Regions from separate parts of the Alteromonas sp. genome, predicted to be linked through region 2. Evidence: predicted binding sites of a transcription regulator. Region 2 holds the regulator's gene; the other holds the start of a gene.
The links. Region 2 encodes MetJ, which represses methionine synthesis genes. Its sites were predicted from a motif close to TAGACGTCTAGACGTCTA; they were not measured.
Positions count from the first base shown of each region.

Region 1: a site for MetJ is predicted at 1,912-1,929, ahead of metA (homoserine O-acetyltransferase MetA). Genes of this name have one in related genera too.

Region 1 covers NZ_CFHOXV010000002.1:204,909-209,497, forward strand. Annotated here, with positions in the region: gene AC4PME_RS02510 (DUF2802 domain-containing protein) at 1-245, shown strand, start outside; gene AC4PME_RS02515 (Lrp/AsnC family transcriptional regulator) at 249-719, opposite strand; gene AC4PME_RS02520 (zinc-dependent alcohol dehydrogenase family protein) at 850-1,890, shown strand; gene metA (homoserine O-acetyltransferase MetA) at 2,002-2,940, shown strand; gene AC4PME_RS02530 (homocysteine S-methyltransferase family protein) at 2,944-3,999, shown strand; gene metH (methionine synthase) at 4,009-4,589, shown strand, end outside.
Region 2 covers NZ_CFHOXV010000041.1:5,032-9,620, forward strand. Annotated here, with positions in the region: gene metF (methylenetetrahydrofolate reductase) at 8-892, opposite strand; gene metJ (met regulon transcriptional regulator MetJ) at 1,049-1,372, shown strand; gene AC4PME_RS17235 (MFS transporter) at 1,421-2,629, opposite strand; gene AC4PME_RS17240 (malic enzyme-like NAD(P)-binding protein) at 2,727-3,980, opposite strand; gene rpmE (50S ribosomal protein L31) at 4,362-4,574, opposite strand.

The DNA.
Region 1 (4,589 bases), on a different contig from region 2:
AGAACGGTGAAATGCAAACCCGTTCAATGGTACAGGGCAAACACATGCGGGAGCTGGCAGATCAATGCACGCAACTCGAAAACCAGTTACGTGAAGTAAAAAGTCAGGACCCGTCCATGCGCTTATACACCCGTGCCGCTGAACTGGTTAAAGCAGGCGCTGACGTCGAAGAGGTAATGCAAGCCTGCGACCTGCCCCGGGCTGAAGCTGAGCTGCTTATCAGCATGCACCGTCAGCGGGGATAAAGCTCACCGGACAGGTAAACGGGTAGCGCTCTTAATTTCGCGTAGTGACAAACTGGAGCGAATGGCAGTCACGCCCGGCAATTTGCGCAAGTAACTCTCAACAAAGTGGCTGTAATCATCTAAGTCCCTCGCGACTACCTGTAACAGAAAGTCAGACTCTCCGGTAGTATTGTGGCAAGCTAGAACATGTTCTGAAGCCAGTATAATCTGTTCAAACTTCTTCGTACTGGTTTCATCATGTTCAGATACCGTAAGCTGAACAAATGCAACAACGCCAAGCCCTAATTTTCTCCGGTCCAGATTAGCCTGATAATCACAGATATAACCATCATCCTCAAGACGCTTCAGGCGGCGCCAGCACGGACTTTCGCTTAGCGACAGGTGGCTGGCTATTTTGCTGTTAGTTAACCTGCCATCGTGCTGTAACAGGTCTAAAATAGCCTTGTCTGTCTTATCAAGAGGTTTTACGGGCATAGTCTTCTTATTTTGTGGGTTAAAAGAGAGCTTTCTTACCTATTTTGGCGTGTTTCCGTACATGAAAGCAAGATAATCCCCTTCAGTATCTTTTAATCTGTTGATAAATCATAATTCTGGAGGAACAACAATGAAAGCTGTCGTATTCGAGAAATTTGCACAGATGCCGGTTATTCAAAATGTGGCCGACCCGACGCCGGCGAGTCACGGTGTTGTTATTAAGGTTGAAGCAACCGGTGTGTGTCGAAGCGACTGGCACTGCTGGCAAGGTCATGATACTGACGTGGTTGTTCCGCATGTTCCCGGCCATGAGTTTGCCGGTATTGTTGAAGCCGTTGGAAAAGATGTGAAGCGCTTCAAAACCGGTGACCGCGTCACAGTTCCGTTTATCAATGCCTGCGGGAGTTGCCCCGAGTGTCACTCAGGTAATCATCAGGTATGCGGCAATCAAACACAGCCCGGCTTTACTCACTGGGGATCTTTTGCTCAATACACCACGGTTGATCAGGCCGATGTAAACCTTGTGGCATTACCTGAGCATCTCGACTTTGTAACCGCGGCCAGCCTCGGGTGCCGGTTTGTTACATCATTCCGCGCTGTTGTCGATCAGGGAAAAGTTTCTGCAGGACAGTGGGTGGCCGTACATGGTTGCGGTGGTGTTGGTCTGTCCGCAGTAATGATAGCCAGTGCACTGGGCGCAAACGTTATTGCCGTGGACTTGCAGGATGACAAACTGGCCCTGGCGAAACAGGTGGGCGCGGCGGTTACGCTCAATGCATCACAAGTGGCCAGCGTGCCCGAAGCAATCAGAGAGATCACGCAGGGTGGTGCTCATGTATCAATGGATGCGCTGGGTCACTCTGTCACTTGTGTCAATTCTGTTCAGTCACTGCGCAAACTCGGTAAACATATTCAGGTTGGCCTGTTAATGGCAGAGCATGCAACACCGGCTATTCCCATGGGCCGTGTGATTGGTGATGAGCTGGAAATCATTGGCAGTCATGGCATGCAGGCTTTCCGGTACGATGCTATGCTTTCTATGATAATGTCCGGGAAACTGAAGCCTGAAAAACTGCTTGGGCGTACCATTTCTCTGGCGGAATCTATTGAGGCTCTGACTACGCTGGACACGTCAACCACTGCGGGAGTAACAGTGATCTCGTCGTTCTAACATCAGAACGGCTGGCGCGTTAAGCCGTTTAGACGTCCAGCCGTAAAGATGTTGACATCTATCGGGATTTAGCCACAATAACGTTATTATCCGTTAATTGTTGGAGCTGCCATGCCTATTTGTATTCCCGAACAACTTCCCGCGCAGGATGTGTTGTCAGGTGAGAATATCTTCACTATGGACAGCACCCGCGCAGCGACACAGGATATTCGCCCCATGGAAGTGGGGATCCTGAATCTCATGCCCAATAAAATTGAAACGGAAGTGCAAATCTTACGTTTGCTGTCTAACACACCTCTGCAGGTGAACGTGAACCTGATCCGCGTAGACAAATTAGCGCCAAAGCACACGCCTCAATCTCACATGGACGCCTTCTATCACGACTTTTCTGAAATTGCTGATAAGAAATACGACGGTTTAATCGTAACAGGTGCACCGCTGGCTCACTTGCCTTATGAGGAAGTGAAATACTGGGATCAGATGACAGAGATTTTGGAGTGGGCACAACGTAATGTGCAATCCACACTCTATCTGTGCTGGGCTGCTCATGCGGCGATGTATCATTTCTACGGTGTGCAGAGAAAACTCAGAGAAACCAAACTGTCTGGTGTGTTTGAGCATAAAGTGCTCGATCCTTATAACGAGCTGCTGAGAGGTTTCGATCCGGTTTTTTATGCGCCTCATTCCCGTTTCGGGTATATTGACTCCGGCGAATATAACAGTGTTGAAGGTTTGAAGGTCATTACGGAATCTGATGAGGCGGGTGCATACACCATCGCATCTGAAGATAAGCGTATGGTGTTTGTTACCGGGCATCCTGAATACGACCCGGAAACTCTGCATGACGAGTATTTCCGTGATTTACAGGCGGACGCCCATCCGGCAGTGCCGGCTAACTATTTTACGGACGATGACCCCGCAAAAGCGCCTTTAGTTCGCTGGCGCTCCCATGGTAGTCTGCTGTTTAATAACTGGCTGAACTACTATGTTTATCAGACAACACCTTATGATTTGAGTCAGCTGGCTGAGAAACCCCGGCCAAAGAGGTAATAAGTGACATCAGGTACAAAACAACAACTTCTGGATGCAGCGGCAAAGCGCGTTTTGATTCTGGACGGTGCCATGGGTACTATGATCCAGGAGCACAAACTGGAAGAAGCCGATTATCGTGGTGAGGCATTTGCAAACTGGCATTGCGATGTAAAAGGCAATAATGATTTGCTGGCAATTACTCAGCCGGACATTATTTACAATATCCATTGCGCTTATCTTGAAGCCGGTGCAGATATCATTGAAACCAATACGTTCAATGCTACCACCATCGCCATGGCAGATTACGACATGGAAGCGCAGTCGAAAGACATTAACCTTGCTGCTGCTAAGCTGGCCCGTAAAGCCTGTGATGAATTTACTGCAAAAACACCGGATAAGCCCCGGTATGTGGCAGGGGTCCTCGGTCCCACAAACCGCACAGCGTCAATTTCACCGGATGTAAATGACCCCGGCAAGCGGAATGTAACCTTTGACGAGCTGGTAGAAGCCTACATCGAGTCCACAGAAGCGCTGTTAGATGGCGGTTCAGATATTATTTTGATAGAAACTATCTTTGATACCCTGAATGCCAAAGCGGCAGTATTCGCGGTAGAAACCGTATTTGAGAAACGCGGTGAGCGCGCACCGGTGATGGTATCAGGTACTATTACCGATGCATCGGGCAGAACCTTGTCAGGACAAACTGCGGAAGCCTTTTACTATTCCATGCGTCATGTATCGCCGGTATCTATGGGCCTCAACTGTGCATTGGGTCCGGATTTGCTGCGTCAGTACGTTGAAGAAATCAGTAATATTTCTGAATGCCTGGTCTCGGCTCACCCCAATGCCGGTCTACCCAATGAGTTCGGTGAATATGATTTGGGCGCAGAAGAAATGGCAGCACACATTAAAGAATGGGCAGAGTCCGGTCTGGTGAATGTGGTAGGTGGTTGTTGCGGCAGTACACCTGAACATATTCGTGCCATGGCAGAAGCGGTAAAAGACGTGAAACCACGTACCGTACCGGTTTTTGAACCTAAAATGCGCCTTTCCGGGCTAGAACCTTTTGTTCACTAAGGTGTTATTGTGACAGCAGAGTTTTCAACCTTTATTAATGTCGGTGAACGGACAAACGTTACCGGATCGGCCGTATTCAAACGCTTAATTTTAAATGCCGAGTACGAGAAAGCCCTCGATGTAGCCCGCCAGCAGGTGGAAAACGGTGCGCAGGTGATAGACATCAACATGGACGAAGCCATGTTAGATTCTGTTGAGGCCATGCGTACATTTCTGAACCTCATTGCTTCAGAGCCTGATATTTGCCGTGTTCCGATCATGATTGACTCATCAAAGTGGGAAGTCATTGAAACCGGACTCAAGTGCGTTCAGGGAAAGGCGATTGTGAACTCAATCAGCCTGAAAGAGGGGAAAGAGCAGTTTGTTCATCAGGCTAAATTGATCAAGCGCTACGGTGCCGCAACGGTGGTCATGGCGTTTGATGAAACCGGCCAGGCCGATACCAAAGCGCGTAAAATTGAGATTTGTCAGCGCAGCTATAAGGTGCTTACCGAAGAGGTCGGATTCCCGCCGGAAGATATCATTTTCGACCCGAATATTTTTGCTGTCGCGACGGGCATTGAAGAACATAACAATTATGCGGTGGACTT
Region 2 (4,589 bases):
CCTCTCGTTAGCCGGCGCGAACGCCCAGCATGTGGCAGATGGCGTAGCTGAGTTCGCAGCGGTTCAGGGTGTAGAAGTGGAAGTGTTTCACCCCTTCTTTCGCCAGCACTTTTACTTGCTCCATGGCGATGTTTGCGCCAATCAGATTACGTGTTGCCTGGTCATCGTCATCCAGCCCTTCGTACATCTTGTGCAGCCAGCCCGGTACGTGAACATTGGTGAAACCGGCAAACTTAATCAGTGTCTGATAATTCGTCACCGGCAGGATCCCGGGAACGATATCCAAATCGATACCGGCTGCAGCAGCACGGTCACGGAAACGCAGGTAAACACTGGTGTCAAAAAAGAACTGAGTAATTGCTTCAGAAGCCCCGGCTTCCGCTTTACGCTTCAGGTTAAGCAGGTCGAACTGGGCATTCGGTGCTTCCGGATGTTTTTCCGGATAGGCAGCAACGGAAATATCAAAGTCTGCTACGTCTTTCAGCAGTGCCACCAGATCAGAAGCATACATTTCGGTTTTATCTACGCCCTTCGGTAAATCGCCACGCAGAGCAACAATGCGGCGAATACCCGAATCCCAGTATTCCTGAGCAATTTGTTTGAGTTCATCACGGCTTGCGTCCACACAGGTCAGGTGAGGGGCTGCCTGTACACCGGTTTGTTGTTGAATGCGTTTAACAACATCATGGGTACGGTCACGCTCACCACTGTTTGCACCGTAGGTCACAGACATATAAGAAGGCTTAAGAGGCGCCAGGCGTTCAACAGATTTCCACAGCGTTTGTTCCATCTTTTCCGAGTTAGGCGGAAAAAATTCAAAAGAGACATCAATGTCACGCAATTCGGACAATGACTGGTTTAAGGCGTCGATACCTTGTGCATAGGAAACCATTTTGTTGACTCACTCAATTCTTTGGACGTTTAGACGTCTAAACTAATTAATATATGTCTGGACGTCAAGAGGTTTACACGGCTTAATTGACCTTTTCGCTACATTGTTTAGAATTTCCGCTTATAAAGTAAAATAACAGGCAGTCCGAGATTTCACATGGCAGAATGGAATGGTAAGTATATACACCCTTACGCAGAGCATGGAAAAAAGAGTGAGCAAGTAAAGAAAGTCACTGTTTCTATTCCGATTAATGTGCTTAAGGTGCTCACAGACGAGCGAACCCGCAGACAAATTAATAACCTGCGTCACGCGACGAATTCAGAGTTACTGTGCGAAGCATTCCTTCATGCTTTCACCGGGCAGCCGCTGCCTGACGACGACGATTTGCGCAAAGATAACCCTAACCGTGTTCCTGCCGTTGCAAGGAAAATGATGGAAGAGATGGGGATCGACCCCACCGCCGACAACGAAGAAGAATAAAGTAAAGCCAGAGCGAATCACTCTGGCTTTTTTGTATCAGGGGCAAGCTTAGTCTTGTCTGGCTGAGGGCGGCTCGATTTTTTGCAATTCGAACAGGGGCCGGAAAGTTGAACGGAACAGGAGCACAATACCCAGGCTCATTACTCCGCCCGCAACCGCGCAGGCTACCGGACCAACAGCTGCCGTCACCGAACCACTTCTGAAATCTCCGAGTTCGTTGGAAGACGCGATGAACAGGGAGTTCACTGCACTCACCCGGCCACGTAGAGCGTCCGGTGTCATAATTTGTACCACTGAGCTTCTGATCACCACACTTATCATGTCTGAACCGCCATAAATCAGCAAAGCGAAGCAAGCCACATAAAGATTTTGTGAAAAGGCAAAGCCGATAATAGAAAAGCTGAAAAGGATCAGTGACCAGAACAGCAGCGGGCCGTTGCGTTCAATAGCCCGTTTACGTCGTACCATTGTCAGACCGATAAGCGTCGCACCCACAGCCGGCATGGCCCGCAATAAACCCAGTGTTTCCGGACCTTCATGTAAGACGTCTTTCACAAACACAGGTAATATGGCCATGACACTGCCACAAAGTATAACCACAAGATCAGTAAACAGCGCTCCGCGGACAACGTTGTTGTGCATCAGGTATTCCACACCGCTGAATATGTCTTTGAGCGCCAGTTTGCGCTCTGAATGAATGTTCAGAGCAGGCAACAAAGAAAAGCCACCCAGTGTAAACAGGCCGAAAATGATGAGCACCCAGTAGAGCTGACGGTCGAGCGCTGCCAGTAACACACCCGCGAGGAAAGGCCCCACGGTTAAGGCGATATTCCAGATAGAGCTTATGGCAGCCACCGCACGCCCCAGATGATCCGTGCTGACGATATTCGGCAACACAGACTGAATGGCCGGTGCGAAGAAAGCCCGCCCTGCGCCTAATACCGATAACGAGCAAAACAGCGCCCATTTATTCAGTTCCGGCTGATTCATCAGCAAAGCGACGGCCAGCACCACCAGTAACTGTAATCCGGCAGAAATTAACAGAATACTTTTGCGGGAAAAGTTGTCTGCAGCCCAGCCCGCCACGAGGAATAAACTGATTACCGGCACAATCTGAAAAATGCCTACCAGTGCCAGGTCAAAGGCCTCGCCGGTGGCTTCATATAAATGCCAGCCGATGCTGACTGCCATAGTTGAGCCGATAAGCGTGGTAGCTATTCGTCCGATGATGAGCCCGATAAGTGCTTTTGACCACATGAAATCTTTGTCCGTCAGATTAGGGGAAGCGGGAAGATAAACGAAAACGGGCCGGTAGTGTAACCGGCCCGTAACAAATGAAGTCAGTCTGCTTCAATCAGTCTTTGTTACCCGTGTATTTTGCCGGTAAGGATTCAACACCGGCAACGCCTGAGTCAATCGCTGCCTGTGCTACGGCACTGGCAATACGGTGAAGCAAACGGGGATCCATTGGTTTAGGAATGATGTAATCTTTACCAAATGTCAGCGATGCTGATTTACTGGCTTTCAATACTTCTTCAGGCACAGGCTCTTTCGATACTGAACGTAAAGCTTCTACCGCAGCAACTTTCATTTCGTCATTAATGGTCGAAGCACGCACATCCAGCGCACCACGGAAAATGAACGGGAAGCACAGTACGTTGTTCACCTGGTTGGGGTAATCTGAACGGCCTGTGGCCATGATCAAGTCACTGCGTACCTCATGGGCCAGTTCCGGTTTAATTTCCGGATCAGGGTTTGAGCAGGCGAATACCACCGGGTTTGGTGCCATCAGTTTCAGCGTTTCTGGAGGCAGTACGTCAGGGCCGGAAACACCGACAAAAATATCCGCACCATCCATAACATCGTCAAGGGTACGTTTGTCCGTGTTGTTGGCGAACAACATTTTGTGTTCCGTGAGATCGTCACGGCGGGTATGAATCACCCCTTTACGATCGAGCATATAAATGCGTTCACGCTGGGCGCCGCACTTGATCAGCAGCTCCATACAGGCAACGGCGGCAGCACCGGCTCCCATACAAACAATTTTGGCGTCTTCGATGTTCTTGCCCTGAATTTCCAGCGCGTTGAGCATACCGGCCGCTGTTACAATGGCGGTACCGTGTTGATCGTCATGGAATACCGGAATCTTGCAGCGTTTGATCAGTTCCTGCTCGATTTCGAAACATTCCGGCGCTTTGATATCTTCAAGATTAATACCGCCGAACGTATCAGCGATATTGGCAACCGTGTTGATGAATTCTTCAGTAGTCCGGTGTTTAACTTCAATATCGATGGCATCCAGTCCGGCAAAACGCTTAAACAGTAACGCTTTACCCTCCATCACTGGTTTTGATGCCAGCGGACCTAGATTACCTAATCCGAGAATGGCCGTACCATTACTGATTACTGCAACCATATTACCTTTGGCGGTATAGCGGTATGCTGCATCCGGATCTTCGGCAATTTCACGTACCGGCTCGGCCACGCCGGGGCTGTAGGCCAGTGCTAAATCATCTACGCTGTCAGCCGGAGTCGACAGTTCTACCTTTATTTTGCCCGGAGTAGGGTATTCGTGGTAATCCAGGGCGCGTTGTCTGAAATCTGACATTCTTTTGTGTGTCCTTCTCAGGGTTTGGTCTTTGCACAACTACTACTTGTCGTTACTGCGCTAATCTCTTGTTTTCTTTATAAAGCGCAGCTTGCGACAAATGTAACACAACGCCTTTCACAGTACATATCTGATCAGGAGCTATCTTATGCTTACTTTAGTTGCCGGAGGGCGGCTTCACAAAACGGAATTATCAATGCCGACTATTGATGAAATTTATAAGTTAACTTTAATTTATAATTTATTTTATATGGCTGGACGGTGAGGCGGGCCGGTGAGTAAAGCGTGACGGGACAAGCACGGGTTAAGTATGTTAAGTAACGGATTTAAGGCACAAAAAAAGCGCCGTAAAGGCGCTTTTTTCGCAATTCAATGCCGGACTTATTTTTTGCCCAGTGCACCAAAACGCTTCTTGAAGCGGTCAACACGACCACCAGTATCAACGTTACGCTGCTTACCAGTGTAGAACGGGTGGCAGTTTGAACATACGTCCAGGTTCAGTTCTTTACCTGCAGTAGAACGTACTTTGATAACATTACCGCAAGAGCAAGATGCAGTAATTTCTTCGTATTTAGGGTGAATACCTTCTTTCATGGGTTACCTCATTAT